3 regions of the Phycicoccus duodecadis genome follow, and region 3 is predicted to be linked to each of the others. Evidence: predicted binding sites of a transcription regulator. Region 3 holds the regulator's gene; each other region holds the start of a gene.

Region 1 (9,749 bases), 2.8 Mb from region 3:
GCCGGCGATGCCGAGCGCACCCACCGGGCCCAGCCCCGACGTGCTCTGCAGCTCGGCCAGCAGGAGGCACAGCAGGCCGAGGATGACGGTGGCGGCCGAGGCCGTGATGGGCTCGACCACCCCGAGCCAGGCCTGTCGCAGCGCCACCCACGAGTCGGGGGTGTCGTGCAGGCGTTCGCGGAAGCGGCTGACCAGCAGCAGGGCGTAGTCGGTGGCGGCCCCGACGACGAGGATGAAGAGGATGCCCTGCGACTGGCCGGACAGCGTGATGACGTCGTGCTTCGCGAGCTGGTAGACGACGGCCGACGCGGCGCTCAGCCCGAGGACCGCGCTCACGAGCACGGCCACCGGCAGCACCGGGCTGCGGTAGACCACGAGCAGGATCACCAGGACGACGACCAGGGCGACCAGCAGCAGGATGCCGTCGATGCCGGCGAAGGCGGACGAGAAGTCGGCGATCAGCCCTCCCGGGCCGCCGACGTGGGCGGTGAGCCCGGCCGGCACCAGGACCCGGGCGATCTCGTCGCGGATGGCGGTGGCACCCTCCGCCAGGGCCGTGGTGTCGCCGACCGCCGCCGTGCCGGTGGTGCCGTCGAGGGGCACGACCAGCAGCACGGCCTGCCCGTCCTGCGACGGCACCGGCTGTACCGGGGCGTCGCCGGCCAGGTAGTCGCCGAGCGTGCGGCCCGGGCCGAGCGCCGGCAGGGCCAGGCCCGGCAGCGAGGCGGCGAAGGCCTGCACGGGCTTCTCGTCGGCGGCGGTGAGTACGCCCCCGCCCTTCTTCTCGACCACCACGAGGAAGGGCAGCTCGGTGCGGTCGCTGAAGCGCGCGACGGCCTCGGAGACCAGCGTCGACTCGGCGTTCTTGGGCAGGAAGGTGGCGTTGTCGTTGCTCTGGACGCCCGACAGCTTCCCCTGGGCGCTGCCGCCGACGGCGCCCACGGCGAGCCACAGCAGGATGACGACCGCGGCCCCGACGGCCACCCACCGCGGGCGGCGACGGGGGCGGGGCTGCGGCTCGGGCTCGTCGCTCATGGCCTCAGCGTAGGGACGGGCGGGGACGCCGCGCCCCGGGGTTCGACAGCGCGGCGGCGTACCGTGGTGCCATGCGTTTCGTGCACCTCGGCTTCGCCCCCTCGTTCGTCGACTACGAGGAGGCGTGGGCGACCCAGCGCGAGGTCCACGCCCAGGTGGTCGACGGCACCCTCGACGACACCACGCTGCTGCTCGAGCACGCCGCCGTGTACACCGCCGGCAAGCGCACCGAGCCGCACGAGCGCCCCACCGACGGCACCCCCGTCATCGACGTCGACCGCGGCGGCAAGATCACGTGGCACGGACCCGGCCAGCTGGTGGGCTACCCCATCGTGCGGCTGCGCGAGGTCCCCATCGACGTCGTGGCCCACGTGCGGCGCCTCGAGGAGGCCATGATCCGCATCTGCCGCGACTTCGGCGTCGAGACCATCCGCGTCGACGGCCGCAGCGGCGTCTGGGTGCCCGCCGACTGGCGCGGCCCCGAGCGCAAGCTGGGCGCCATCGGCGTGCGGGTCAGCCGGCGGGTCACGATGCACGGCTTCGCGCTCAACTGCGACGCCTCGCTGGGCTGGGCCGACGCGATCATCCCGTGCGGCATCCCCGACGCCGGCGTCTCGTCCCTCACCCAGGAGGCCGGGCGCGTCATCACCGTCCAGGACGTCCTGCCGTACGCCGAGAAGCACCTGGCCGACGTCCTCGGCTGACCCACCCACGGCCCCCGGGCGACCCCGGGCGGTTCGGGGGATGTCGCCGCCGCGGCGTAGGCTGGAACGCGTGACTGTCGCACCCGAAGGACGCCGGATGCTGCGGGTCGAGGCGCGCAACGCCGAGACCCCGATCGAGCGCAAGCCGGAGTGGATCCGCACCACCGCCAAGATGGGGCCGGAGTTCACGGCCATCCACTCCATGGTCAAGGGGCAGGGCCTGCACACGGTCTGCCAGGAGGCGGGGTGTCCCAACATCTTCGAGTGCTGGGAGGACCGCGAGGCCACCTTCCTCATCGGCGGCGACACCTGCACCCGCCGCTGCGACTTCTGCGACATCGCCACCGGGCGCCCCCAGCCGCTCGACCTCGACGAGCCCCGCCGCGTCGCCGAGTCGGTGCGCTCGATGGGCCTGCGGTACTCCACCGTCACCGGTGTCGCGCGCGACGACCGCCCCGACGGCGCGGCCGGGCTGTACGCCGAGACCATCCGCCAGATCCACGCGCTGAACCCCAACACCGGCGTCGAGATCCTCCCGCCCGACTTCGGCGCCAAGCCCGAGCTCGTCGGGCAGGTCTTCGACGCCCGCCCCGAGGTGTTCGCCCACAACCTCGAGACCGTGCCGCGCATCTTCAAGCGCATCCGCCCGGCCTTCACCTACGACAAGTCGCTGCGCGTCATCACGATGGCCCGCGAGGCCGGCCTGGTCACCAAGTCGAACCTCATCCTGGGGATGGGCGAGGAGGACCACGAGGTCGAGGAGGCGATCCGCGACCTGCACGAGGCCGGCTGCGACATCCTCACCATCACCCAGTACCTGCGCCCCTCCCCCACCCACCACCCGATCGACCGGTGGGTCAAGCCCGAGGAGTTCGTGCACTGGTCCGACACCGCCGAGGCCATGGGCTTCAAGGGCGTCATGGCGGGCCCGCTGGTCCGCAGCTCGTACCGCGCCGGACGCCTCTGGGCCACGGCCATGGGCAAGTGGGGCCGCCCCATCCCCGAGCACCTGGCCCACCTCGCGCAGGCCGCGTCCGACCCGGCCCGCCAGGAGGCCGCGTCGTTGGTGGCCAAGGCTCGCAGCGCCGTATCCTGACGGCACGCGCCCGCGCCACCGCCGGGCGGCACCACCCCCGACCAGGAGCACCGTCCCCCGTGTCCGACGCACCCGAGAAGAAGCCCGGCCGGATCGCCGAGATCCGCCAGGCCTACAGCGCCATCAAGTCCCTCGACCCGCAGATCGGGTGGTGGATGCTCGGCGCCGCCGTGCTCACGGCCGCGGTCGTCGTCGGCATCGGCGCGATCTTCGGCGGCGGCTGGCTGATCTACGCCGCGCTCGTCGCCATCCCCGCTGCGGCCCTGGCCGCGGTCGTGGTGATGAACCGGCGCGGCAACGGCGCCATGTACAAGGCGCTCGACGGCAAGGTGGGCGCGGCCGGCGCCACTCTGACGGGCCTGGGCAAGCGCGGCTGGTACGCGAACCAGGAGCCGGTGGCCGTCGATGGCGCGCGCGGCACCCGGGCGCAGGACCTTGCGGGCGCGGCGCTGGTGTTCCGGGCGCTGGGCCGCCCCGGGGTCGTGCTCATCGGTGAGGGCCCGGTCGGCCGGGTCGGCAAGCTCCTCAAGCAGGAGGAGAAGAAGGTCGCGCGGGTCGCCCCCGGCGTCCCGGTCCACCTGTGGACCGTCGGCGACGGCGACGGCCAGGTCCCGGTGCGCAAGATCGCGGGCAAGCTCACCCGGATGAAGCCGGTGCTCAGCAAGCAGGAGGTCTCGGTCGTCAACAAGCGCCTGACCTCGCTCGGCGGCATCCGGCCCCCGATCCCCAAGGGCGTCGACCCCACCAAGGCCCGCATGGACCGCAAGGCGATGCGCGGCCGCTGACCCTCACGTCGTCGGTCTGCCGGCCCGGTCGGGCCGGCCCCGCGCCGCCCCGGGCCCTACGCGGAGCGGCGGTCGCGGGAGTCCTCGGCGCCGGGTCGCACGAGGCGGGTGCCGGCCACGTAGTCGTGCAGCAGGCGGCCGTCGCCGGCGCGCACCAGCCCCGGCAGGAACAGGCCCGCCAGCAGTGAGCGCACCACGACCTGCACCGGGAACGCCCCGGGGCGCACCTGCCACACCTGCAGCCCCAGCAGGCGGTGGCCGACGGTGCTGCCCGTGAGCGAGACCAGCACCACGTTGAGCAGCACGAAGACGCCGAGGGTCACCCATGAGCTCTGCGGGATGCCGAGGAGCATCGCCGGCCGCTGACCAGGGTCCAGCAAGAGGTCGTACGGCAGGACCACGAAGGTCACCAGGGCCGAGAGCACCCAGTCGACGACGAACGCCGCGATGCGCCGGCCGAACGACGGGTCGAGAGCCTCTGCGCGGGCGCGGTCCGGGTCGGCGGGCGTCGTCACGGGTCCAGCCTAGGCGGGGTCGGGCGACGGCCTTCGCGGCCCCGCGGTGGGCCGTCCTCGCTGCCCGTCACGCCCGCACCTTCCGTTGCCCTTATGGCGGGAAAAGCGTTGTCAGAAAGTTCGATTGGTCTCCTCGAACGCTTGTTCGTGTCACCGTGATCGAGTAAGATCGTGGTACAGGGGAAGGGGTTTCCGATGACAGCGACTACTGGTCCGCAGGATGTCGTGTCGGCCGCGCGGGTCGCGCGCCAGGTGCTGTCGGATGCTCTCAGCCCCGGCGAGGTGTGCGGGTCGCAGGAGGAGTGGGCGCAGGCTCTCGGTGAGCTGCAGGCCGTGATGGACACCGCGACCGCCGCCCAGGATGCCGCGATCGTGCGGCTGGCGGCGATCGAGCCCGAGGTCCTCGACGACGGGGAGGTCATCGAGACCCACCGGGCGCTCGGGCACGTCGCCCTTGATGCACCCGCGATGGTGTCGTGGACGCTCAATGTGTCGGCGGTGCAGGCCGAGCGGCGGGTGCGGGCCGCGGTCCGGATGGCCGCCGACGGGCCTGAAGGCACCCCCACCGAGACCGGGCTTCGTGGGTTGCACACCGCGATGGGTGCCGGGCGGTTGGACGCCTACCGGGCGTCGGTGGTCGCGACCGAGCTCGAGGAGGCACCGGCCGAGGTCGCCGCGTCCGTGGTCGCCGGTCTGCACGAGTACTTCGGCAGCGAGGACGGACCGCGGCTGCGGCGCCGGGTCCGTCGGATGCTGGCCCGGATCTCCCCGGACCTGGTGCGCCAACGCGCCGTGCGGGCCCGGTCCGAGTGCCGCCTCGAACGGTGGGTCGGCGAACCCGGGGTCGACACCTGGCACGGCACCTTCCCCTCCGAAGAAGCCGCCCAGGCGTGGGCCGCGATCGACGCCCTCGCGCAGCAGTACGTCACCGACGGCGTGTGCGACCGGGTCGACCGGGCGAGGGCGAAGGCCCTGACCGACCTGGTGGCGGGGAACGCGACCATCGACGTCCAGATCGTCCACACCATCGCGGCCGAGGTCCCCACAGCTGCTGGGTCCGCGCGGGGGACCAGGGCCAGCGAGGGAGCTTCGGACGACCTGGTGGACGTCGGTGCGCCCGCGAGCGAGGCTGGGGCGAGCAAGGCAGCGCCCGGCGACCTGGTCGAGGTCACCGGCCTCCGCCCCGGCGAACCCACCCTGGTCTCCCGCGCGTGGCTCGACCATGCCAGCGCCCCGCACCCGACCTCCGACACCAGCGCCGGCCGGGCCGCACCCCGCCCGCGGGGCGAACCCCGCGGGGGCCTCGCCCCGTGTGACCCGCTCACCGACGCGCTGCTCGACCCCGACGGCGCCCTCACCACCGACACCTACCGGCCCGGCAAAGCCCTGGCCGCCCTGGTCCGCGCCCGCGACGGGCACTGCCGGTTCCCCGGCTGCCACGTCGCCGCCCGCTTCTGCGACCTCGACCACGTCACCCCCTGGCCCACCGGCCCGACATCAGCAGCCAACCTGGTCTGCCTCTGCCGCCGACACCACCGCATCAAACAACGCCCCGGCTGGCAGGCGGTTCTCCACCCCGACGCCACCCTCACCTGGACCGACCCCACCGGCCGGAACCGCACCACCCACCCCGTCGACCACCTCCACCGCGCCGTCCTACCCGACCGGGGAAGCGACCCCGCCCCCATCACCTACAACCCCCGCCTCGTCACCCCCGACGCACCCCACAGCACCCTCGAGTACCACCTCGAACACAACCCGGGCCCACCACCAGCAAGACCCCGCATCCGCTGCCGCATCGACCACCACCACCCGACAGCCGCTCGCGCCCACCTCGCCTACACCTCGGCCCATCCGCCCAGGCGACGAGCGCTGCCACCACCGGACGACCCGCCGTTCTGACGAAGCACCAGCACCTTCCTGAGAGACCGAGCCGGATCGCATCTCAGCGCGGTCCACGACTCGGGCGTCCCGTCCCACCCATTGATACGGTGGGCTGCGTTACCTCGGCGAAACATCCGGGTGACGGCGGGGAAACCGCCACGCCCTACTGTCGTCGACAACGCCATCAGGGCTGGCTCCCACGCCCCTGCACCGAACCAGGAGGTTCAACACTGTGTTCAGCTCCGCTGACGAGGTCCTCGCTTTCATCAAGTCCGAGGACGTGAAGTTCGTCGACATCCGCTTCTGCGACCTTCCCGGCGTCATGCAGCACTTCAACGTGCCCGCGCAGACGGTCGACCAGGACTTCTTCCTCAACGGCCAGATGTTCGACGGGTCCTCGATCCGCGGCTTCCAGGCCATCCACGAGTCCGACATGAAGCTCATCCCGGACCCGACGACGGCCTACCTCGACCCGTTCCGGGTCGAGAAGACGCTGATCATGAACTTCAGCATCGTCGACCCGTTCACCGGCGAGGCCTACAGCCGCGACCCCCGCAACATCGCGGCCAAGGCCGAGGCCTACCTGAAGTCCACGGGCATCGCCGACACCGCCTTCTTCGGTGCCGAGGCCGAGTTCTACGTCTTCGACGACGTGCGCTTCGAGACCAAGGCCAACGCCAGCTACTACTACATCGACTCCGTCGAGGCCGCCTGGAACACCGGGCGCGCGGAGGACGGCGGCAACCGCGGCTACAAGACCCGCTTCAAGGGTGGCTACTTCCCCGTCCCGCCGGTCGACCACTTCGCCGACACCCGCGACAAGATCTGCCTCAACCTCGCCGACGTCGGCCTCGTCGTCGAGCGCAGCCACCACGAGGTCGGCACCGCGGGTCAGCAGGAGATCAACTACCGCTTCAACACCCTGCTCCTCTCGGGCGACGACATGATGAAGTTCAAGTACGTCGTCAAGAACACCGTCTGGAACGAGGGCAAGACCGCCACGTTCATGCCGAAGCCCATCTTCGGCGACAACGGCTCGGGGATGCACACGCACCAGTCGCTCTGGAAGGACGGCGAGCCGCTCTTCTACGACGAGCGCGGCTACGGCGGCCTTTCGGACATCGCGCGCTGGTACATCGGCGGCCTGCTCAAGCACGCCCCCGCGCTGCTGGCGTTCACGAACCCGACGATCAACAGCTACCACCGGCTGGTCCCGGGCTACGAGGCGCCGGTCAACCTGGTGTACTCGGCCCGTAACCGCTCGGCCTGCGTGCGCATCCCGATCACGGGTGACAACCCCAAGGCCAAGCGCATCGAGTTCCGCGTGCCCGACCCGAGCTCGAACCCCTACCTGTGCTTCGCGGCGCAGCTGATGGCCGGCCTCGACGGCATCAAGAACCGCATCGAGCCCCCGGAGCCGGTCGACAAGGACCTCTACGAGCTGCCGCCCGAGGAGCACGAGGCCATCGAGCAGGTCCCCGGCTCGCTCCCGGCCGTGCTCGACGCGCTCGAGGCCGACCACGAGTTCCTGCTCCAGGGTGACGTGTTCACCTCGGACCTCATCGAGACGTGGATCGACTACAAGCGGGTCCACGAGGTCGACCCGATCCGCTTCCGGCCCCACCCGCACGAGTTCGAGATGTACTTCGACATCTGATCGAACCCGCAGGTCGGAGGCACGGTCAGCCTCAGTAGTCCCTGACGAGTCCTCACGGGCCCTCACCGATGCGTCGGCAGCCCGTGAGGACTCGTCGCTGTGCGGCCACGGCGTGGTCGCCGGCCGGTCTCACCTCGAGCCGGGCCGAGGGCCCTGCGTACCGCGCAGCCGAGCGTTCTCGGCCTCCAGGTGCAGGACCATGCCGATGCCGGCCAGGTTGAGACCGGCCGCGAGCAGGTCCCCGATCCGTCGAAGGCGGTCGAGGTCGTTCGCGCTGTAGCGGCGGGTGCCCCCGTCGGTGCGCTGCGGCTCGAGCAGACCGCGGGCCTCGTACAGGCGCAGGTTCTGCACCCCCATGCCGACCAGGCCGGCCGCCACCGAGATCCCGTACACCCCGCGGTCGTCGTCGGGAGCGGGCACTGTCATGGCGGTGGGTCCTTCCCCGAAAAAAATCCGTTCTGGGCTCTTGCACGATTATGCCGTCAGTGCTACAAGAAATCTATGGCGTGTGCAACAGATCCGTCCGGATCCCGACCACCGCCGGCCAGTACACCCACACCACATCGGAGGTGAACACGATGTTGATCCGCACCGACCCGTTCCGTGAGCTGGACCGCCTCACCCACCAGCTCCTCACCCCGCAGGGCACCCTGGCCCGGCCCGCGGCGATGCCGATGGACGCCTGGCACGAGGGTGACACCTTCTACGTCGAGCTCGACCTCCCCGGCGTCAGCCAGGACTCGATCGACATCGACGTGGAACGCAACGTGGTCACCGTCAGGGCCGAACGCCCGAGCCGGGCCAGCGACGCGCAGCTGCTGGTCGCGGAACGTCCGCGCGGAATGTTCAGCCGCCAGCTCGTCCTGGGCGAGAACCTCGACACCGAGCGCGTCGAGGCCAGCTACGACGGGGGCGTCCTGACGCTGCAGATCCCGGTCGCGGAGCACGCGAAACCGCGCAAGATCGAGATCAGCAGCAAGAACGAGGGTCGTCGCGCCATCAGCGCGTGACCCCGGTGGCGGGGTCCCCGCCACGGCCCCCGAGCGGCCGTACCGGCCATGCCGGCGCCGCCCACCGGGTCGTGCACCTGCTCGGCCCGGTGGACGGCCGGGGGTCAGTGCTACGCACCCAGCTCGGCGTCCTCGAGGGCCGCTTCCTGCTTGGACTCCTCGATGTTCTCCCGGACGACCTCGGCCGGCAGGGCCACCCGGTCGGCGATGAGGTAGACGACCACCGACAGCGCGCCGAGGAGCAGCGCCGACCACTCGAAGTTCAGCAGCCCGAGGTTCCCGGCGCCCGCGGACTTCTCCGGGAAGTTCCCCAGGTAGGAGATCAGCGCCAGGCCGCCCAGCCAGGGGAACAGCCACGCGAAGCCGTTCCAGAAGTGCAGCGGCCCCTGACGGACCCCGCCGAAGAGCTTGAACAGGCCCAGGAGGACGAACCCGAGCAGCACCGCGACGTAGAGCTTCCATCCGGTCAGCCACCCCGACCAGTACACGATCAGGTTCGAGGCCCAGAACGCCAGGAGCGGGAGGACGTGACCGCCGGGCAGCCGGAAGGGACGCGGGTGGTCCGGGACGCGCTTGCGCAGGGCGGTGAGCACCAGCGGCCCGGACGCGAAGGACAGGACCGTGGCCGAGGTGATGAACCCGACCAGCTGCTGCCAGCTCGGGAACGGCAGGAACACGATGAGGCCCACCACGAACGTCACGACCAGGCTGAACAGCGGGACGCCCCGCTCCGTGGTCCTCGCCAGGCGCTGAGGGGCGTTCCCGTTGCGGGCCATCGCGTAGGACAGCCGCGAGGTGAGCGTCGTGTAGATCAGCCCGGTGTCCCCGGGCGAGATGATCGCGTCGATGTAGAGCAGTACCGCCAGCCAGCCCAGCCCGAGGGCGGTGGCCAGGGCCGCCAGCGGCCCGAAGTCGTTCTCGAAGCTCAGGTTGGCCCACGCGTCGGCGCCGGAGAGCAGGCTCGGCTCCAGCGCGCCGATGAAGGCGACCTGCAGCGCGATGTAGATGACCGCCGTGACCAGGACCGAGCCGATGACGGCGATGGGGACGTTCCTGCGGGGGT
Region 2 (9,749 bases), 870 kb from region 3:
ACGCCCTCGCCGTGCGCGAGCCGTACGGCGTGTGGGGCGGCCTCACCGAGGACGAGCGCGAGTCGCACTACGCCCGGGAGCGGCACATCGCCTCCTGAGGCGAGCCGGCACCCGTCACAGACGCCCGACGAGGGTGGTCCCCTGCTCCGAGGGGACGAGAGTCAGGTCACCGCAGGTCGCGGCACGAGAGGGTCGCGGCCGGACGGGGACCGTGGGGGCGAGAGCCCACGGTCACCGGGAGACCGACCCTGGCCGCGGGGTGGTTCGTGGGGGCGAGAGCCCACGAACCGCCCCGCGGCCCTTTTCTCCGCCCGGGCCGGCCCGGAGCGTGCCCCTAGGCTGGGGAGCGTGACCGGCACCCCTGAGGACCTCCCCATCCGCGACGACGTCATCCGGCTCGGGCAACTGCTGAAGCACTCCGGGCTCGCCGACGACGGTGCCGCTGCGCGCGAGGTCATCGAGCGCGGGCTGGTCAGCGTCAACGGCGAGGTCGACACCCGGCGCGGGCGCCAGGTGCACGTGGGCGACGTGGTGGCGCTCGACGGCGGCGGCTCGGTGCGCGTCACCGCCGGCTGACCCTCCCCTCCCCCGGAGCGAGGGCCCGGGGCTCAGCCGGGCGTGGCGCAGAGCCAGTCGACGCCGGCCGCCACGTGCAGGGCCGTCGTGTCGACGAGGGGCACGGCGGCGTCCCCGTCGTGGACGAGGAGCCCGATCTCGGTGCAGCCGAGCACGACGGCCTCGACGCCCTCGCCCACCAGCCGGCCGACCACGCCCAGGTAGGCCTCGCGCGACGCCGGGCGGACCACGTCGTGGACCAGCTCGTCGTAGATGACGCGGTGCACCAGCTCGCGGTCCGCGGGGTCCGGCGTGACGACCTCGAGGCCCTGGGCCCTGAGCCGCTCGACGTAGAACGCCTGCTCCATCGTGAACCGGGTGGCCAGGAGCCCGACCCGCCGGTGGCCGCCCCGCAGCAGCGCCTCGGCGGTCGGGTCGGCGATGTGCAGCAGCGGGATGCCGGCCGCCTCCTCGACGGCGCCGGCCACCTTGTGCATGGTGTTCGTCGCGATCATCAGGGCCTCGGCGCCCCCGGCCGCCAGCCCCCGGGCCGCCGAGCCGAGCAGGGCGGCGGTGGCCTCCCAGTCACCGGCGTGCTGGGCCTGCGCGACGGGCGCGAAGTCGACCGAGTGCAGCAGCAGCCGGGCCGAGTGCAGGCCCCCGAGCCTGGCCGCGACCCCGGTGTTGAGACCGCGGTAGTACAGCTCCGTCGAGGTCCAGCTCATCCCGCCGAGCACACCGAGCAGCCGCATCCCCCCACGCTACGGCCCCCGGACGACGGACGCCGCCCGGCCCCACGAGGGGACCGGGCGGCGTCACGGTGCGTCGGCCGGGCGGGCCCGGCGACAGGGGACGAGCAGGCTCAGTGGCCGTGACCGTGGCCGTGGCCACCGCCGGCCGCCGGCTCCTCCTGCTCCTTCTTCTCGACGACCAGGGTGTCGGTCGTCAGGACCATCGAGGCGATCGAGGCCGCGTTGCGCAGCGCCGAGCGGGTGACCTTGACCGGGTCGATGACGCCGGCCTTGATGAGGTCCTCGTACTCGCCGGTGGCGGCGTTCAGGCCCATGCCGGCCGCGAGCTCGCTGACCTTGGCGACGGCCACGTAGCCCTGCATCCCGGCGTTCTCGGCGATCCAGCGCAGCGGCTCGGCGGCCGCCTTGCGGACGATGTTGGCACCCACGGCCTCGTCACCCTCGAGCGAGAGCCCGTCGAGCACGGCCACGGCCTGGATGAGGGCCGAGCCGCCACCGGCGACGATGCCCTCCTCGATGGCCGCACGCGTCGCCGAGATGGCGTCCTCGATGCGGTGCTTCTTCTCCTTGAGCTCGACCTCGGTGTGCGCGCCGACCTTGATGACGCACACGCCACCGGCGAGCTTCGCGAGACGCTCCTGGAGCTTCTCGCGGTCCCAGTCGGAGTCGGTGCGCTCGATCTCCTGCTTGATCTGCGCGACGCGACCGTCGACCTCGGCGGAGTCGCCGGCGCCGTCGATGATCGTCGTGTTGTCCTTGGTGACCACGACGCGACGGGCCTGGCCGAGGGTCTCGAGCCCGACCTGGTCGAGCTTGAGGCCGACCTCCTCGGCGACGACCTGGCCGCCGGTGAGGATCGCGATGTCGTGGAGCATGGCCTTGCGGCGGTCGCCGAAGCCGGGCGCCTTGACCGCGACCACGTTGAAGGTGCCGCGGATCTTGTTGACGACCAGCGTCGAGAGGGCCTCGCCGTCGATGTCCTCGGCGATGACCAGGAGCGGCTTGCCGGCCTGGACGACCTTCTCGAGGACCGGCAGGACGTCGGCGATGGCCGAGATCTTGCCCTGGTGGATGAGCACGTAGGCGTCCTCGACGACGGCCTCCATGCGCTCGGGGTCGGAGACGAAGTACGGGGAGATGTAGCCCTTGTCGAACTGCATGCCCTCGGTGAACTCGAGCTCGGTGGACGCGGTCGAGGACTCCTCGACGGTGATGACGCCGTCCTTGCCGACCTTGTCGAACGCGTCGGCGATGGTGGCGCCGATCTCCTGGTCCTGCGCGGAGAGCGAGGCGACCTGGGCGATCTCGTCCTTGGACTCGATCTCGCGAGCGGTCTCGAGCAGGCGCTCGGACACGGCCTCGACGGCCTTGTCCATCCCGCGCTTGAGGCCCGACGGGGCGGCCCCGGCGGCGACGTTGCGCAGGCCCTCCTTGACCATGGCCTGCGCCAGGACGGTGGCGGTGGTGGTGCCGTCACCGGCGACGTCGTTGGTCTTGGTGGCGACCTCCTTGGCGAGCTGCGCGCCGAGGTTCTCGAACGGGTCGTCGAGCTCGACCTCGCGGGCGATCGTGACGCCGTCGTTGGTGATGGTGGGGGCGCCCCACTTCTTGTCGAGGACGACGTTGCGACCGCGCGGGCCGAGCGTCACCTTGACGGCGTTCGCGAGCGCGTCGACGCCGCGCTCGAGCGACTTGCGGGCGGAGTCGTTGAACTCCAGTTCCTTGGCCATTGCTGTCCTTCGTGCTGGGGGTGCGGCGGGCGGCGCGTGTGCGGCCGGCCCGCGGCGGGTGGCTGGGTCGTGGGTGCCGGACGCGTCCCGGTGGCACGGGGCCACCGGGACGCGGTCACGGCGTCAGCGGGATGCTCAGCCGACGACGGCGAGCACGTCGCGGGCGGAGAGGATGAGGTACTCCTCGCCGCCGTGCTTGATCTCGGTGCCGCCGTACTTGCTGTAGATGACACGGTCGCCGACGTTGACGTCGAGCGGCACGCGGTTGCCCTTGTCGTCGATGCGACCGGGACCGACCGCGAGGACCTCGCCCTCCTGGGGCTTCTCCTTCGCGGTGTCCGGAATGACGAGCCCGGACGCGGTGGTCTGCTCGGCCTCGAGGCTCTTGATGACGATGCGGTCCTCGAGCGGCTTGATGGAAACCGACACGGTGTGCTCCTCCCCTTGCTGGGATGAGTCGAAGTGGACGGGGACTGCGCTCCGGGCCGCTCTCGCCGTCGCGGGGGTCGATCGTGATCCGGGGGCGCTGGCACTCACCGGGGGCGAGTGCCAATGAGCCAAATCTAGGTCCGCGATTAGCACTCGGTCAACTCGAGTGCCAGCAGCCCCCCGTTCCCGCCCGCTCCGGGGGATGCCGCACCCAGCGAGCACGCGGATGGCAGGATGACCAGCCGTGGACGTCGGGACGGTGCGAGCGCTGGGGACACCCGACGGTCAGGCCCTCCTGCGCTCCCTCCCCCCCTACGACGAGACCTCGGTCATCGGCCTCCAGGACCGGCTGCGCCGCGACGGGCATCCGCCCGATCTCGTGGCCGCCGCCCTGACCCAGCAACGGCTGCGCGCCCGGGCGGTGGCCAAGTTCGGCGAGTTCGCCTCGGACATGCTCTACACGCCCGACGGCCTCGAACAGGCCTCGCGCCTGGAGGTGGCCGCCACCCACGCCGGCCGCTTCTACAACGCCAGCCTCGCGACGGTGCACGACCTCGGCTGCGGCATCGGCAGCGACGCCGTGGCCATGTCGGCCCTCGGGGTGACCGTCCGCGGCGTCGACATCGACCCCGTCACCGCGGCCGTCGCCGACTCCAACCTGCGGCCGTGGCCCGACTCGCGGGCCCGCGAGGGGATGGCCGAGGAGTTCGAGGCGCCGCGCGACCCGCTGCGCTCACGCGTGGGCGTGTGGCTCGACCCGGCCCGCCGCGTGCCCGGGCACACCGGCCGGCACGGGCGCATCAAGCGGGTCTTCCGCCTCGACGAGATCCGCCCCACCTGGGAGTTCGTCCTCCAGGTGGCCACCGCGGTGCCGGCCACCGGCGCGAAGCTGTCGCCGTCGATGCCGCACGACGCCGTCCCGCTCGGGGCCGAGGCGCAGTGGACCTCGTTCGGCGGTGAGGTGCTCGAGTGCGCCGTGTGGTGGGGGCCGCTGGCCTACACCCCGGGCCGCACCGCGCGCATCCTGATGCCGCACGCCTCCCCGGTCGAGGTCGACGAGCGGATGTGCGAGCCCGACCCGCCGGTGGTCGAGAGCCCCACCTCGATCGGCGCGTGGCTGTACGAACCCGACCGCGCGGTCACCCAGGCGGGGCTGCTCGGCGCGGTCACGGCCGCGACCCTGGGCAGCGAGGTCGAGCGCGGTCTCGGCTACGTGCTCTCGGACGCCGAGGTCGACGTGCCGTTCGCGCGCCGTTACGCCGTCCTCGAGTCGATGCCGTTCACGGTCAGGACGCTGCGCGCCTGGCTCGCGCAGCACGGCGTCACCGGGCTGACCATCAAGAAGCGCGGCGTCCGGCTCGACGACGACGAGCTGCGCCGCGAGCTGCGCATCGGGCGCAAGGCCGGCGACGGCGCGCAGGCCACCGTCATCCTGACCCGCGTCGCGGGCCGGCAGACCGTGCTGGTCGTCGAGCCCGCCTGACCCCGCGGACCGCGCCGGGCCTCAGCCGACCAGGTCGCGGGCGCCGAGGACCCCCGGTGGGATGCCGAAGGCCTCGACCAGCGGGGCGGCCACCGGGCGCAGCCGGCGCAGCAGCGTCGACACCTCGCGGGTGATGGCCTTCGACCGCGGCGCCGAGAGCCGACCGTGCTCGAGGAACCAGCCGCGGTCGGCCTCGATGGTGGCGAGGGCGTGCAGGTCGCAGAGCGCCGCGAGGGTGTCACGGGTGGGCCCCTCGGGCTGCGCGCGGACCCGGGCCACGAAGGCCTCGAGCACCAGCCGTTCCACGTGCGAGCGGGCCGCGGCGATGACGTGGTCCTGCACGGCGCTGAAGACCGTCCCGGGCGCGGTGCCGGCGGCCACGCCGGCCTTGAGGCGGCGCGCCACCCCGGCCAGCTGGTGCTCCTCGCGGTAGCGCAGCATCGCCAGCTGGTAGTCGGGGTCGAGCAGGCCGGCCTCCTGGTCCCAGCCGTCGCGGCCGCCGGGCAGGACGTCGCGGATGCGCTCGAGCAGCTGGTGGGCGGCGGTGCGCTCGATGACGGTCTCGACGGCCAGGCCGGTGACGAAGCGCACCATCCCGAACTGGTCGAGGTCCTCGAACTCCGAGGAGTAGTCGGTGAGGAGGCCCTTGGCCACGAGCTGGAGCAGCACGTGGTTGTCGCCCTCGAAGGTGGTGAAGACGTCGGTGTCGGCCTTGAGGGCCGAGAACCGGTTGGCCGCCAGGTAGCCGGCCCCGCCGCACGCCTCGCGGCACTCCTGGATGGTGGTGGTGGCGTGCCACGTGAGCAGCGCCTTGGTGCCGGCGGCGCGCGACTCCAGGGCCCGGCGGGCGCGCTCGTCGGCGTCGGGGGTGCCGGCCGAGAACACCTGGTGCAGCTGCCCGGCCACCTCCTCCTGCGCGCAGGAGAGCGCGTAGGTGCGGGCGAGGAGGGGCAGCAGGCGGCGCTGGTGCATCCCGTAGTCGAGCAGGAGGTCCTCCACGCCCGGGGTGGTCGCCTCGAACTGGCGGCGGCGCAGGGCGTAGCGGACGGCGATCTCGAGGGCGACCTTGGACGCGCCGAGGGCCGCACCCCCCACGCTGACGCGGCCCTGGACCAGGGTGCCGAGCATCGTGAAGAAGCGGCGGTCGGGGTTCTCGATGCTCGAGCGGTAGGTGCCGTCGTCGTCGATGGTGGCGAACCGGTCGAGCAGGTTGCCCCGGGGGACCCGCACCTCGTCGAACCAGATGCGCCCGTTGTCGACGCCCTCGAGCCCGAGCTTGGCGCCGCAGTCCTCGATGCGCACGCCCGCCAGCACCTCCCCGTCACGGCGCAGCGGGACCAGCACCGCGTGCACCCCGTGCCCCTCGCCGCCGACCTCGAGCTGGGCGAAGACCACCGCCATCTCGCCGTCGTCGGCGGCGTTGCCGATGTAGTCCTTGCGCGAGGCGTCGTCGGGGGTGGTCACGACGATCTCGTCGGTGTCGGCGTCGTAGCGGGCGAGGGTGCCGAGAGCCTGGACGTTGCTGCCGTGGCCGGTCTCGGTCATCGCGAAGCAGCCGAGGAGGCGACCGCTCACGAGGTCGGGCAGGTAGGCCTCGTGGTGGCGGGCGGTGCCGAGCTGGAGGACGGCGCCGCCGAACAGGCCGTACTGCACGCCGGACTTCACGAGCACCGAGAGGTCGCCGTAGGCCAGGGTCTCGAAAGCCGCGACGGAGGCGCCGATGTCGCCGCCCCCGCCGTACTGCGGTGGGAAGCCGTGCCCGGACTGGCCTCGGGCGCCGATGTCGACGACGAGGTCGCGCACCCGGCGGCGCAGCTCCGCGCGGGGCAGGTCGACCCGCTCGTCGAGGATGGGGGCGTGCTCGACCAGCTGGGCCCGGACCTGGTCGCGGACCGCGGCGTGAGGGCCGTCGAGGAAGGCCCGCAGCGCGGCGGCGTCGCCCTCGAGCGGCGGCGGCGTGCGCGGGGCGGCGGTGCGGGAGGCGGCGTCAGTGGAGGCCATGGCGCCACTGTGGCACGGGCACCGCGGCCACGGCAGGGTTCGCGACCGAGAAGTTACTCACAAGTAGGGTTCAGGCTGGGCTCCCTCGTGGCGCACGGCGTCGGCCCCCGCGGCGAGCGCCGCGGCCAGCGCGTCGGAACGGTCGGAGCCGCGGGCCAGGGCGGCCGCGAGGGCACCGCAGAAGGCGTCACCGGCCCCGGTGGTGTCGGCCACCTCGTCGGCGGGCACGGCGACGGCCGGGAGCGTCTGCCCGTCCCACGAGGCGCCGTTGGCACCGAAGGTGACCAGGAGCGAGGCCGGCTGCGCGCCGGACTCGGCCAGCGCCTGCATCTCGTGCTCGTTGGCCACGAGCGGGTCGGCCAGGGCGACCACGTCCGGGGGCAGGGCGGCGTAGGGCGCGATGTTCAGCACGACGCGGGCCCCGCGCGCCACGGCGCGCCGGGCGGCGACGCAGACCACGGTGCGGGGCACCTCGAGCTGGAGGACGAGCACGTCGCCGGGCCCGAGGAGGTCGACGGCGGCGACCTCGCGCTCGTCGAGGGCGTCGTTGGCGCCGGGCACGACGACGATGGAGTTCTCGCCGTCGTCGCTGACCTGGATCATGGCGTGCCCGCTGGGGACCCCGTCGCAGGTGCGCAGGGCGCCGACGTCGATGCCGCGGTCGGCGAGCCGGGCACGGTAGGCGGCTCCGCCGTCGTCGTCGCCCACGCAGCCGACCATCAGCACCTCGGCCCCGGCGGCCGCGGCCGCCACCGCCTGGTTGGCGCCCTTGCCGCCGGCGAGCCGGCGTAGCCCGTCGCCCAGCACCGTCTCCCCCGGGCGCGGATGCCGCTGCACCCGCGTCACGAGGTCGACGTTGAGCGAGCCCAGCACCATCACCCGGCCGCTCATCGCTCCTCCCCCGCCACGGTGCGCAGCCAGAGCCCGGCCAGCGCGGGCCCGTCGCAGGCCAGCGTGACGTCGACCTGGGCCGGCGCGAGGCCGTGGGGATCGTGCTCCATGTCGCCCGACCAGTCGCGGCGGTCGACGATGGTGCGCCCGCGGGTCCACGAGCCGGTGAGCTCGACGCGCACCGGCAGGCTGCGCGTCTCGAGGGCCTGCGGCAGCAGCAGGGAGGCGACGGCCCCCGCGTCGCCGATGGTGGCGCCGTCGTTGGCGAAGCGGCGGTGGTGGAACGAGATGAGGTCGGCGGCCAGCCGGGCGACGGGCGTGTCGACGGCGCGCAGGGCGGTGACGTCGGCGTCGGTGACCTTGGGGTCGTAGAACACGTCGAGGCCGTACATCGTGACGGGCACGCCCAGGGTGGCGCAGGCGTCGAGGACGATGGCGGTGGCCTCGGGGTCGTGGAAGACGTTGAACTCGGCCGCGGCGGTGGCGTTGCTGACGTCGGCCCCGCCGCCCATGAAGACGATGCGGCCCAGCCGGGCGAACGACGCCGGGTGCAGCCGGGCGAAGATCGCGACGTTGGTCATCGGCGCCAGCGGCACGAGGGTGACCGGGTCGCCCTCCGCGGCGGCGGCGTCGGCCACCTCGCGGAGCAGGTCCACCGCCGAGCGCGGGTCGGGAGCGAGCGTGGGCGCCGGCATCCCGAGGTCGGCCATGCCGTCGGACCCGTGCACGTGGCGGGCGTCGACCGGCTCCTCGAGGAGGGGTCGGGCGACCCCGACGCCGACCGGCACGTCGGCGCGTCCGGCGGTCTCGAGGACGGTCAGGGTGTTGCGGACGACGTCGGCCAGGGGGGCGTTGCCGCCCACGCAGGTGACGGCCCGCAGGTCGAGGCCCGGGTGCAGGGCCGCGAGGAGCAGCGCGCAGGCGTCGTCGACACCGGTGTCGACGTCGAGGACGAGGGGGATGGTCGGCACCCCACGATCATGGCGCATCGCGGCCGGGGGCGTCGGGCGGCGTGGACACCCCTCCCCGCGCTCCGGGGACCGGCCCCCTGGGACCGACCCTCCTGCCGCCGGCGGGGCCCGTCGCCGGTCTCGTCTGTGGCCACCCGCACGATTCCACTCCACGGGGACGGTCGCGTAGCGTCGTCGCGTGACCAGCCGCACCCGCCCCGTCCGCCGCCGCGCCGCCGTCACCCTCGGTGGCGCGCTCGCGCTCGCGGTCGCCGGCTGCTCCGGTGCCACCCCGGCGGCCCCGCCCGTCACGAGCGCCACCCCGGCCCCCAGCACCTCGAGCGCCGGCCCGACCACCTCCCCCTCCCCCGTCCCCTCGGTGACGGCCACCCCGTCCTGCGTCGAGCAGACCGAAGGGTCCCTCACCGAGGACCAGCGCATCGGGCAGCTGCTCATGGTCGGCTTCGACACCAACGCCTCGCTGACCTCGCTCGACGACGAGATCGTCCGGGACCACGTCGGCAACGTCATCTACCTCGGCGGCTGGTACGGCGCCGACAAGGTCACCCGTACCTCCGAGCATCTCCAGGGACTGGTCTCGAAGGCCGCGACCGGCGGCGTGGGCCTGCTCGTCGCCGCCGACCAGGAGGGCGGCGAGGTGCACCAGCTGCGGGGCGAGGGCTTCACCCGGCCCCCCACCGCCCGCGAGCAGGCCCAGATGTCACCCGCGGCCCTCACGAAGGCCGCCACCGGGTGGGCCCGCGAGCTCAAGGCCGCCGGCGTCAACGTCAACCTCGCCCCCGTCACCGACACCGTGCCCGCCGACCTCGGCCGCGCCAACGAGCCCATCGGCAAGTACGGGCGCCAGTACGGCTCCGACCCCGCCACCGTCGAGAAGGCCTCCGAGGCGTTCATCATCGGGATGCTCGAGGGCGGGGTCGAGGCCACCGTCAAGCAC
Region 3 (9,749 bases):
GAGAGGGCGTAGTCCTCGACGATCGCCTCGCGGGGCACGCCGGCCACGTCGAGGGCCATCGCCACCACGGTCCCGGTGCGGTCCTTGCCGGCCGCGCAGTGCACGACGGCGGCGCCGCGCGCCTGCGCGACCACGCGGAGGGCCGCCGACACCGAGTCGGGGCGCTGGTCGAGGTAGCCCAGGTAGTGCCGTGCCCAGAAGGTCGCGTCGCGCGCCTCCTGTTCCTCGCGCGCCGGCAGGGCCAGGGCCCGGGCGGCGATCTCGTCGGCCGACTCCGGTGCGCGTGGGGGCAGCAGCGAGTGGTGGTGGTGGGTCAGCGCGTCGACGCGGCGCAGCGGGCCCTCGCCCTCGAGGTGCAGCTCGGTCTCGGTGCGCAGGTCGATGATGTCGGTGACCCCGAGCTCCTCGACGACGCGGGTGACGTCGGCGTCGGTGAGGTCCTGCAGGTTGTCCGAGCGGATGAGGCGCCGGGGCACCACGGTGCCGCCCCCGCGGGTGGGCAGGCCCCCCAGGTCGCGCATGTTGACGAGGCCGTCGAGGTCGATCCAGCGTTCCGTCACGGGCTCCATGGTAGGAGCCGGGCGCGGGACGTCCGGCGGCGGGCGTGACAATGGGACGGTGCCCCGACTCCCCGACGGCGACCCCGCGCCGCTGAGCGGCGAGCTGCCGCCCGACGCCCTCGCCCGGCTCGGCGACGGCGCCTTCGGCATCTACCTGCACGTGCCCTTCTGCGCCGTGCGCTGCGGCTACTGCGACTTCAACACCTACACCCTCCCCGAGCTCGGCCCCGGCGCGTCGACCGACGACTTCGCCGACACCGCCCTGCGCGAGGTCGACCTCGCCCGTCGGGTGCTGGGCGACGCCGCCCCGGTCGTCGACACCGTCTTCGTGGGGGGCGGCACCCCCACCCTGCTGGCCGCCGCCGACCTGGTCCGCCTGCTCGACGGCGTGCGCGAGCGGTTCGGCCTCGCGCCCGGCGCCGAGGTGACCACCGAGGCCAACCCCGACTCGGTCGCGCCCGCCTCGCTCGAGACCCTGGCCGCCGGCGGCTTCACCCGGGTGAGCATCGGGATGCAGTCGGCCGTGCCCCACGTGCTGGCCACCCTCGACCGCACCCACGACCCGGCGCGGGTCGGCGCCGCCGTCGCCGCCGCCCGCGCCGCCGGGCTCGCGACCAGCCTCGACCTCATCTACGGGACGCCGGGGGAGTCCCTCGACGACTGGCGCACCAGCCTCGAGGCGGCCCTCGCGCACGAGCCCGACCACGTGTCGGCCTACGCGCTGGTGGTCGAGGAGGGCACCCGGATGGCGGTGCAGGTGCGGCGCGGCGAGCTGCCGATGCCCGACGGGGACGACGAGGCCGAGAAGTACGAGCTGGCCGACACGCTGCTGGCCGCGGCCGGCTACGGCTGGTACGAGGTCAGCAACTGGGCCCGCACCCCCGCCGACCGCTGCCGCCACAACGAGGGCTACTGGCGGGGCGGCGACTGGTGGGGCGTCGGGCCCGGCGCGCACGGCCACGTCGGCGGCGTCCGCTGGTGGAACGTCAAGCATCCGCGCGCCTACGCCGCGCGGCTGGCCGCGGGGGAGTCGCCGGCCGCGGGCCGCGAGGTCCTGACCGCCGAGCAGCGCCTCGACGAGGACGTGCTGCTCGGGGTGCGCCTGCGGGAAGGGCTCGACCTGGCCCGGCTCGAGGACGCGGGGCGCCTGGCCGTGGCGGGGCTGGTGGCCGACGGCCTGCTCGACGGTGCGGCCGCCGTGCGGGACCGCCGCGCCGTGCTGACCCGGCGGGGCCGGCTGCTCGCCGACACCGTCGTGCGCCGGCTGCTCGGCCTCTGAGGGTCGGCAGCCGGCGCACGGGGCGGTGCGGAGAAGCGCTCGGTCAGCGCACGAACGTCGGGACCAGCGGCGGGTTCCACCACTCGCCGTTGTTCGCCTTGACCGCACCGAGCACGTGCAGGATGAGCGCGCCGACGAAGACCACGATCAGGATCGGGATGCCGATGAGGGCGCCGATGATCGTGATCGTGAGGATCCAGCCGATGACCGAGCCGATGAAGGCCGCGATCTGCACGTTGAGCGAGTTCGCCGCGTGGGCCCGCACGAAGGGGCCGCGGTCCTTGTACATCACGTAGATGACGAGGCTGCCGACGAACCCGAGGAAACCGGCCGAGGCGACCATCGCGACGGCGCCGATGACGTGGCTGAGCATCCCCCAGGTCTTCTCCTCCTGCGGGGAGAGCGGGGCGGCCGCGGGCGGGCCGTAGGCCGGCGGCGTGGCCGGCGGCGGGGGCGGGAGCTGGCCGCTCGGGTACGGCGGCGGGGGAGGGGTGGCGTCGGTGGGCGCCGCGAAGGGCGGCGGCGGGGGTGTGTCCGTGGTCTTGCCGAGCTCCACCCGGTCGGATACGGGCGGGGGCGGCGGGGTCACGACCTCGGTGGGCTCGCCCTGGGGGCGGTCGTCGTGCGGCGTGGTGTCGCTCATGTGTTCCTCCTGGAAGGGGTCTGGACCCATCACACACCCGACGCGCACCGTCCGGTGGCGGTTCCGGGGGCGCGTCGGGGTCGGGCTCGGGGTCGGGTCAGGGCCGACCCCTACTCAGGGGCGGTCACGAAGTCGATGAGCTCCTCGACCCGACCCAGCAGCTCGGGCTCGAGGTCGGCGTAGGAGTCGACCGAGGCCAGGATGCGCTGCCACGCCCTCGCGACGTCGGCCTGGGTGCGGTGCGGCCAGCCCAGGTGGGCGCAGATCCCGTGCTTCCACGAGGTGCCGCGCGGGATGACCGGCCAGGCGTCCATCCCGAGCCGCTGCGGCTTCACCGACTGCCACACGTCGACGTAGGGATGCCCGACGACCAGGACGTGGTCGGCGTACGGCCGTACCCGGCGGGCCTCGTCGACGACCCGCGACTCCTTGGTGCCCGGTACGAGGTGGTCGACGAGCACGCCCATCCGGCGGCCGGGCTCCGGCGCGACCTCGCGGATGACGGCGGCCAGGTCGTCGACGCCGTCGAGCATCTCGACCACCACCCCCTCGACCCGCAGGTCGTCGCCCCAGACCTTCTCGACCAGCTCGGCGTCGTGCCTGCCCTCGACGTACAGGCGCGACCCACGAGCCACCCGGGCCCGGGCCCCGGCGACGGCCACGGAGCCGCTGGCGGTGCGGGCCGACGCGGCCCGGGCGATGGCCAGCCGCGCCTCGGCGGCGACCCGCGGTGGCACCAGCCTGACGGGCGCGCCGTCGACCAGGAAGCCCGGCCCGAGGGGGAAGCCCTTGAGCCGGCCGCGCCGGTCCTCGAGGTGCACCACGTGCACCCCGCCGGCCTTCTCGACGCGCACCACGGCCCCGACCCAGCCCGTCTCGACGTCCTCGACGACCGTGCCGGGCTCGGCCGCGAGCTCGACCGAGCGCCCGCGCGGGGGCCGCTTCCAGTCGCCCGAGAGCACGTCGGAGCCGTACCTGTCCACCACGGCGGCGACGCTAGTGCGTGACGGGGTCGGCGCCGGGGAGCGGCACGCGCTCCTCGACGGCTTTCGCGTTGTCGGGGGTGGAGTCGTAGGATTGGCACTCGGGCCACGAGAGTGCCAACGCGAGTGCCGCCGCGCACCCGAGGCCCCGCCAGCCCCGACGGACCCGACCGGGAGGAGTACCCACCGATGACCGAGGACCGCCGGCTCCGGGTGCTCCGGGCCATCGTGCAGGACTACGTCGAGACCTCCGAGCCCGTGGGCTCCAAGTCGCTCCTCGAGCGCCACCACCTCGGCGTCTCGGCCGCCACCGTGCGCAACGACATGGCCGCCCTGGAGGAGGAGGGGCTCATCGCCGCACCGCACACCAGCGCCGGCCGCATCCCCACCGACGCCGGCTACCGCGTCTTCGTCGACCGGCTCAGCCAGATCAAGCCGATGACCCCCGCCGAGCAGCGCGCCATCGGCCACTTCCTCGAGGGCGCGGTCGACCTCGACGACGTCGTCGACCGCACGGTGCGGCTGCTGGCCTCGCTGACCCGGCAGGTCGCGGTCGTGCAGTACCCGTCGCTGTCGCGCTCGTCGGTGCGCCACGTCGAGCTCGTCCCGATCGGGGGGCCGCGCCTGCTGGTCGTGCTCATCACCACCACCGGGCGGGTCGAGCAGCGCGTGGTCGACGCCGGCTGCGACCTCCTCGACGAGGCCGGCGAGGCCACCCTGGCCGCGCTGCGCACCGAGCTCAACGCCGCCACCGCCGGCCGCACCCTGGCCGACGCGTCCACCGAGCTGGCCGCCGTGCCCGACCGGGTCGACCCCAGCCGCCGCGAGATCGTCCGGGCCGTGGCCGCCGCGCTCGAGGAGTCGCTCGACGAGGAGCGCGAGGAGCGCGTGGTGCTGGCCGGCACCGCCAACCTCGTGAAGTCCGGCGGCGACTTCACCGCCAGCATCGCGCCGGTCCTCGAGGCCCTCGAGGAGCACGTGGTCCTGCTGAAGCTGCTCGGCACGGTCGCCGAGCAGGGCGGCACCCTGGCCGTGCGCATCGGCGCCGAGAACCCCTACGCCGGGCTGCGCTCGACCTCGATGGTCACCACCGGCTACGGCGCCGGCAGCGACCTCGTCGCCGGCCTGGGCGTCGTCGGCCCCACCCGGATGGACTACGCGGGGGCCATGGCCTCCGTGCGGGCCGTCGCCACCTACGTCTCCCGGATCCTCGCGGACTGACCGCGAGCGACCCCCCGCCCACCGACCCACCCCTGCCGGAGGACCCACCACCCGTGAACGACTACTACGCCGACCTCGGGGTCGCCCGTGACGCGAGCCCCGAGGACATCAAGCGCGCCTACCGCAAGGCCGCCCGGCGCCTGCACCCCGACGTCAACCCGGGCGCCGAGGCCGAGGAGCAGTTCAAGAAGGTCTCCCAGGCCTACGACGTCCTCTCGGACGCCGAGAAGCGCCGCGCCTACGACCTGGGCGCCGACCCCTACGCCGGGGCGGCTGCGGGCTTCGGCCAGGGCTTCTCGTTCAGCGACATCATGGACGCCTTCTTCGGCGGCCAGGGCGGCCCCGGGGGGCCCGGCCCGCGGTCGCGCCAGACCCGCGGCCAGGACGCCCTGGTGCGCCTCGACATCGACCTCGCCGACGCCGCCTTCGGGGCCGAGAAGCAGCTCACCATCGACACCGCGGTGGCCTGCGGCACCTGCCACGGCGAGGGGATGCAGCCCGGCACCTCGACCCGCACCTGCGACGTGTGCGAGGGCCGCGGTGAGATCCGCCAGGTGCAGCGCAGCTTCCTCGGCAACGTCATGACCAGCCGGCCCTGCATGACCTGCCAGGGCTTCGGCCAGGTCATCACCGACCCCTGCTACGAGTGCTCGGGCGACGGCCGGGTCCGCACCCGCCGCACCCTGACCCTCAAGGTCCCGGCGGGCGTCGACACCGGCACCCGCATCCAGCTGGCCGGTGAGGGCGAGGTCGGCCAGGGCGCCGGCCCGGCGGGGGACCTCTACGTCGAGGTGTCGGTCCGCAAGCACCCCACCTTCCAGCGCCGCGGCGACGACCTGCACGCGACCATCGAGGTGCCGATGACCGCGGCCGCGCTGGGCGCGAACCTCGCCATGGAGACCCTCGACGGCAGCCGGGACCTCGACATCGCGCGCGGCACCCAGTCGGGCGACACCATCACCCTGCGCGGCCTGGGCGTCACCCACCTGCGCGGCGGCGGGCGCGGCGACGTCATCGTGCACACCATGGTGCAGACGCCCACCAGGGTCGACGCCGAGCAGGAGGAGCTGCTGCGGCGGCTCGCGGCCCTGCGCGGCGAGGAGCGCCCGGAGGGCCGGCTCGCCAACCCCGGCGACGGCTCGCTGTTCGGCAAGCTGCGCGACGCCTTCAAGGCCCGCTGAGGCCCGGCCGTGACGCTGCCCGTCCACCTCGTGCCCGCGGCCGTGCTCGCCGGGCGGCACGCCGGTGACACGGTGCGCCTCGACGGCCCCGAGGGCCGGCACGCCGTCGCGGTGCGGCGCACCCGGGTGGGGGAGCGGCTGGTCCTCGCCGACGGCGCCGGCCGGGCGGTCGAGGGCGAGGTGGTGGCCGTCGGCCGTGACGAGCTCGACCTGCGGGTGGATGCCGTGCGCGACGAGCCCGAGCCCAGCCCGCGGTTCGTGCTGGTGCAGGCCCTCGCGAAGGGTGGGCGCGACGACCAGGCGGTCGAGGCGGCCACCGAGTGCGGGGTCGACGAGGTCGTGCCCTGGCAGGCCTCGCGCAGCATCGTCCAGTGGCGCGGCGAGCGGGGCGAGAAGGCCCGGCGCGGGTGGGACGCCGTGCTGGTCGCCGCCACCAAGCAGTCGCGCCGCGCCCGGCGGCCGGTGCTGGCCGCCACCGCGTCGACCGCCGACCTGGTCGAGCGGGTGCGGGATGCCGCCGCGGCGTACGTGCTGCACGAGGACGCCAGCGAGCCGTTGGCCGGCGTCGCGCTGCCCGCCACGGGCGACGTGGTCCTCGTGGTCGGGCCCGAGGGCGGCATCGCGCCCGAGGAGGTGGCCGCGCTCGAGGCGGCCGGGGCACGCGCCGTGCGGCTGGGGGCTACCGTGCTGCGGGCGTCGAGCGCGGGGCCGGCCGCGCTGGCGGTCCTCAGCGGGATGGGCCGCTGGCGCTGAGTCGGCGCGCCGGGGGCGCGGTCAGCGCACGGTGAAGGACACGACGTCGGAGGCCGAGGCGGAGCCGTCCTTCGGGCTGAGGGCGACCACCCGGACGGAGTACGACCCGGCCGCGAGCCGCCCGAGGTCCACCGAGTAGGTGCCGCGGGCGGGGGCCCCCGCCGACGCCGTGACCGGGATGGGTCGCGGCAGCGGGAAGGCCTGCGAGTGGTTCGGCACCACCGTCACCGACAGGGACGCCTCGAAGACCGAGGCCTCACCACGGACGACGACCGGGCGGCCCGCCGGTACGACGGCCCCGGCGGTCGGGCTGGTGATCCACACGTCGGCGAGGACCGTCCACCACTGGTCGGCCGGGGGACGGGTGACCACCCGCAGCACCTGCCCGCCTGCACGTACCGTGACCGGGAGGTTGCCGCGGCCGAGCACCGCCTGGGCGGTCCACCCCACCTGGTCGAGGGCGAGGGAGTCGACGGCGCTCGAGACGGGTTGCGCGGGGCCGCTCAGGTCGACGGTGACGCCGCTCGCGGTCACCCGCACCCGCGAGACGTCGACGCCCTCCCACGGCGGGGTGTCGACGAGCGGGACCGGGGCGTCGAGCGCGGCGTCGACGGCGACGCGGACGCGCTGGTCCGCTGCCGTGGCGGCGGTCGCGACCCAGGCGCGGCGCAGGCCGAAGCGCCCGTCGGGGACGTCGACGACCTCGGAGCCGACCACGTAGACGGGAACGGGGCCGCCCGCAGCGACGACGGACGGGGCCGGGGAGGTGCTCGGCGTGGCGGTCGGGATCGACGTGGTGCTGGCCGACGGTGCGGGCGACGACAGGGGCGATGCCGACGGCAGCGGCATCGCGGGGGTGGCCGCCCGCTCGGTGCCGAACGGGTGCACGACCCACACCCCGCCGACCACCGCGGCCACGGCGGCGGCGGCCACGAGCGGGGCCCACCGCCGAGCCCGCCGGGAGCGTGCGACCTCGAGCACGTCGTCGAGGCGGTCGGGCGGGTCGACCAGGTGGGCCCGCCCGCGCAGCGCGGCGCGCAGCCGCTCCTCGTCGCGTGAGGTGGTCATCGGGTCCATCACCGCTCCTGTCCGGCCCGCAGCGCGGCGAGGCCGCGGTGGGCGTGGGTCTTGACCGAGCCCGGCGAGATGCCCAGGGCGTCGGCGATCTCGGCCTCGGAGAGGTCGAGGTAGTAGCGCAGGACGAGCACCTCGCGCTGGCGCTGCGGCAGGCGGGTCAGCGCGCCCACGAGCTCGTCGCGCTGCTCGGCGGCCACCACGGTGTCGGACGGGGAGAGCGCCAGCACGACGCGCTCCGCCGCCAGGGCCGCGGCGTAGCGCTGGCGGACCCCGCGCCGGCGCAGGGCCGACCGGGCACCGTTGACCACCGAGCGCCGCAGGTAGGCCGCCGCCGCGGCCGGGTCGTCGAGGCGCCCCCAGCGCCGGTGCAGCGAGACGTAGGCGTCCTGCACCACCTCCTCGGCGTCCTGCTCGTCGTGCAGCAGCAACCAGGCGAGGCGGACCAGGCCGCGCGCGTGCGCGGCGTACAGGTCGCCGATCGCGAGGTCGAGCCCGCGGCGCTGGTCCACGGCTGCCATTGTCATACCCCACAGACGCGTGGCGCGGACATCCGGTTGACACGGGGTGGCGCGGCACCTCCTGGGCCCTAGGGTCGGGGGATGACCGAGACCGTCGCCGACTGCCTGTTCTGCCGGATCGTCGCGGGCCAGATCCCCGCCACCGTCGTCGCCGAGACTGAGCACTCGCTCGCCTTCCGCGACATCGACGGCCAGGCCCCCACGCACGTGCTGGTCGTCCCGCGCCGGCACGTGCCCGACGCCGTCTCGCTGGCCACCGCGTCGGCGCGCGAGCTCGCCGACGTCGTCACGCTCGCGGCGCGGGTGGCCGCGGAGGAGGGGCTCGAGGGCTACCGGCTCGTCGCCAACACCGGAGCCGCGGCCCAGCAGTCGGTCTTCCACGCCCACCTGCACGTCCTGGGCGGTCGGGAGCTCACCTGGCCCCCCGGCTGACCGTGCCGTTTCCCGGATGTCCGGCGTCGGTGCCGCCCCGTAGACTGGGCGCACGATGACAGACGCCTCCTCCCACGAGCCCGTGTCCCCCGCGGCGGCCGGCTCCACCCAGCCCCACGTGCCCCAGCACACCGTCACGATCCCGGCCGACGTCTCGATGGTGTCCCTCCTCGGCCCGCGCGACGAGCTGCTGCGCACCATGGAGCGGATGTTCCCGTTGGTGCAGCTGCACGTGCGCGGCAACGAGTTCCACATCGGGGGCCCGAGCGCCGAGGTCGCCCTCGTCGAGCGCCTGCTCGACGAGCTGCTGCTCGTCCTCGACGGCGGCCAGCCGCTCAACCGCGACGCCGTCGAGCGCTCGATCATGATGCTGCGCACCCAGACCGTCGAGCGGCCCGCCGACGTGCTGACGATGAACATCGTCAGCAACCGTGGGCGCACCATTCGTCCCAAGACGCTCGGGCAGAAGCAGTACGTCGACGCCATCGACGCCAACACCGTCGTCTTCGGCATCGGCCCCGCGGGCACCGGCAAGACCTACCTGGCGATGGCCAAGGCCGTGGCGGCCCTGCAGGCCAAGCAGGTCAACCGGATCATCCTCACCCGCCCCGCGGTCGAGGCCGGCGAGCGGCTGGGCTTCCTGCCCGGCACCCTCAACGACAAGATCGACCCCTACCTGCGCCCGCTGTACGACGCGCTGCACGACATGGTCGACCCCGAGTCGATCCCGCGCCTGCTGGCGGCCGGCACCATCGAGGTCGCCCCGCTGGCCTACATGCGCGGGCGCACGCTCAACGGCGCGTTCATCATCCTCGACGAGGCCCAGAACACCTCGCCCGAGCAGATGAAGATGTTCCTCACCCGCCTCGGCTTCGGTTCCAAGATGGTCGTCACCGGCGACGTCACCCAGGTCGACCTGCCCGGCGGCACGCAGAGCGGGCTGCGGGTCGTGCGCGACATCCTGGTCGACATCGACGACGTGCACTTCTGCGAGCTCACCGCCGTCGACGTCGTGCGCCACCGCCTGGTCGGTGACATCGTCGACGCCTACGGCCGGTGGGACGCCGTGCAGCAGCGGCACAGCGGGCGCGGTGCGCGCGAG

Evidence for each region. Region 3 encodes HrcA, which represses chaperone genes, less so after heat shock. Its sites were predicted from a motif close to TTNGCACTCGNNNNNNNCGAGTGCNAA; they were not measured.
Region 1: a site for HrcA is predicted at 8,142-8,168, ahead of ATL31_RS02235 (Hsp20/alpha crystallin family protein). Genes of this name have one in related genera too.
Region 2: a site for HrcA is predicted at 3,613-3,639, ahead of groES (co-chaperone GroES). Genes of this name have one in related genera too.

The regions. Positions count from the first base shown of each region.
Region 1 is NZ_PJNE01000001.1:467,857-477,605, forward strand. It holds gene ATL31_RS02195 (MMPL family transporter) at 1-1,035, opposite strand, end outside; gene lipB (lipoyl(octanoyl) transferase LipB) at 1,107-1,739, shown strand; gene lipA (lipoyl synthase) at 1,810-2,835, shown strand; gene ATL31_RS02210 (DUF4191 family protein) at 2,895-3,620, shown strand; gene ATL31_RS02215 (RDD family protein) at 3,677-4,135, opposite strand; gene ATL31_RS02220 (HNH endonuclease signature motif containing protein) at 4,331-6,037, shown strand; gene glnA (type I glutamate--ammonia ligase) at 6,252-7,676, shown strand; gene ATL31_RS02230 (MerR family transcriptional regulator) at 7,806-8,102, opposite strand; gene ATL31_RS02235 (Hsp20/alpha crystallin family protein) at 8,255-8,686, shown strand; gene ATL31_RS02240 (APC family permease) at 8,797-9,749, opposite strand, start outside.
Region 2 is NZ_PJNE01000001.1:2,386,308-2,396,056, forward strand. It holds gene ATL31_RS11135 (WhiB family transcriptional regulator) at 1-98, shown strand, start outside; gene ATL31_RS11140 (RNA-binding S4 domain-containing protein) at 349-576, shown strand; gene ATL31_RS11145 (aspartate/glutamate racemase family protein) at 609-1,307, opposite strand; gene groL (chaperonin GroEL) at 1,418-3,037, opposite strand; gene groES (co-chaperone GroES) at 3,173-3,466, opposite strand; gene ATL31_RS11160 (class I SAM-dependent methyltransferase) at 3,711-4,949, shown strand; gene ATL31_RS11165 (acyl-CoA dehydrogenase family protein) at 4,971-6,950, opposite strand; gene ATL31_RS11170 (PfkB family carbohydrate kinase) at 7,008-7,841, opposite strand; gene ATL31_RS11175 (nucleoside hydrolase) at 7,838-8,812, opposite strand; gene ATL31_RS11180 (glycoside hydrolase family 3 N-terminal domain-containing protein) at 8,991-9,749, shown strand, end outside.
Region 3 is NZ_PJNE01000001.1:3,256,783-3,266,531, forward strand. It holds gene ATL31_RS15085 (tyrosine-protein phosphatase) at 1-569, opposite strand, end outside; gene hemW (radical SAM family heme chaperone HemW) at 568-1,839, shown strand; gene ATL31_RS17010 (DUF4870 domain-containing protein) at 1,883-2,482, opposite strand; gene ATL31_RS15100 (DUF3097 family protein) at 2,593-3,468, opposite strand; gene hrcA (heat-inducible transcriptional repressor HrcA) at 3,655-4,686, shown strand; gene dnaJ (molecular chaperone DnaJ) at 4,740-5,867, shown strand; gene ATL31_RS15115 (16S rRNA (uracil(1498)-N(3))-methyltransferase) at 5,877-6,620, shown strand; gene ATL31_RS15120 (Gmad2 immunoglobulin-like domain-containing protein) at 6,642-7,697, opposite strand; gene ATL31_RS15125 (RNA polymerase sigma factor) at 7,697-8,206, opposite strand; gene ATL31_RS15130 (histidine triad nucleotide-binding protein) at 8,297-8,647, shown strand; gene ATL31_RS15135 (PhoH family protein) at 8,703-9,749, shown strand, end outside.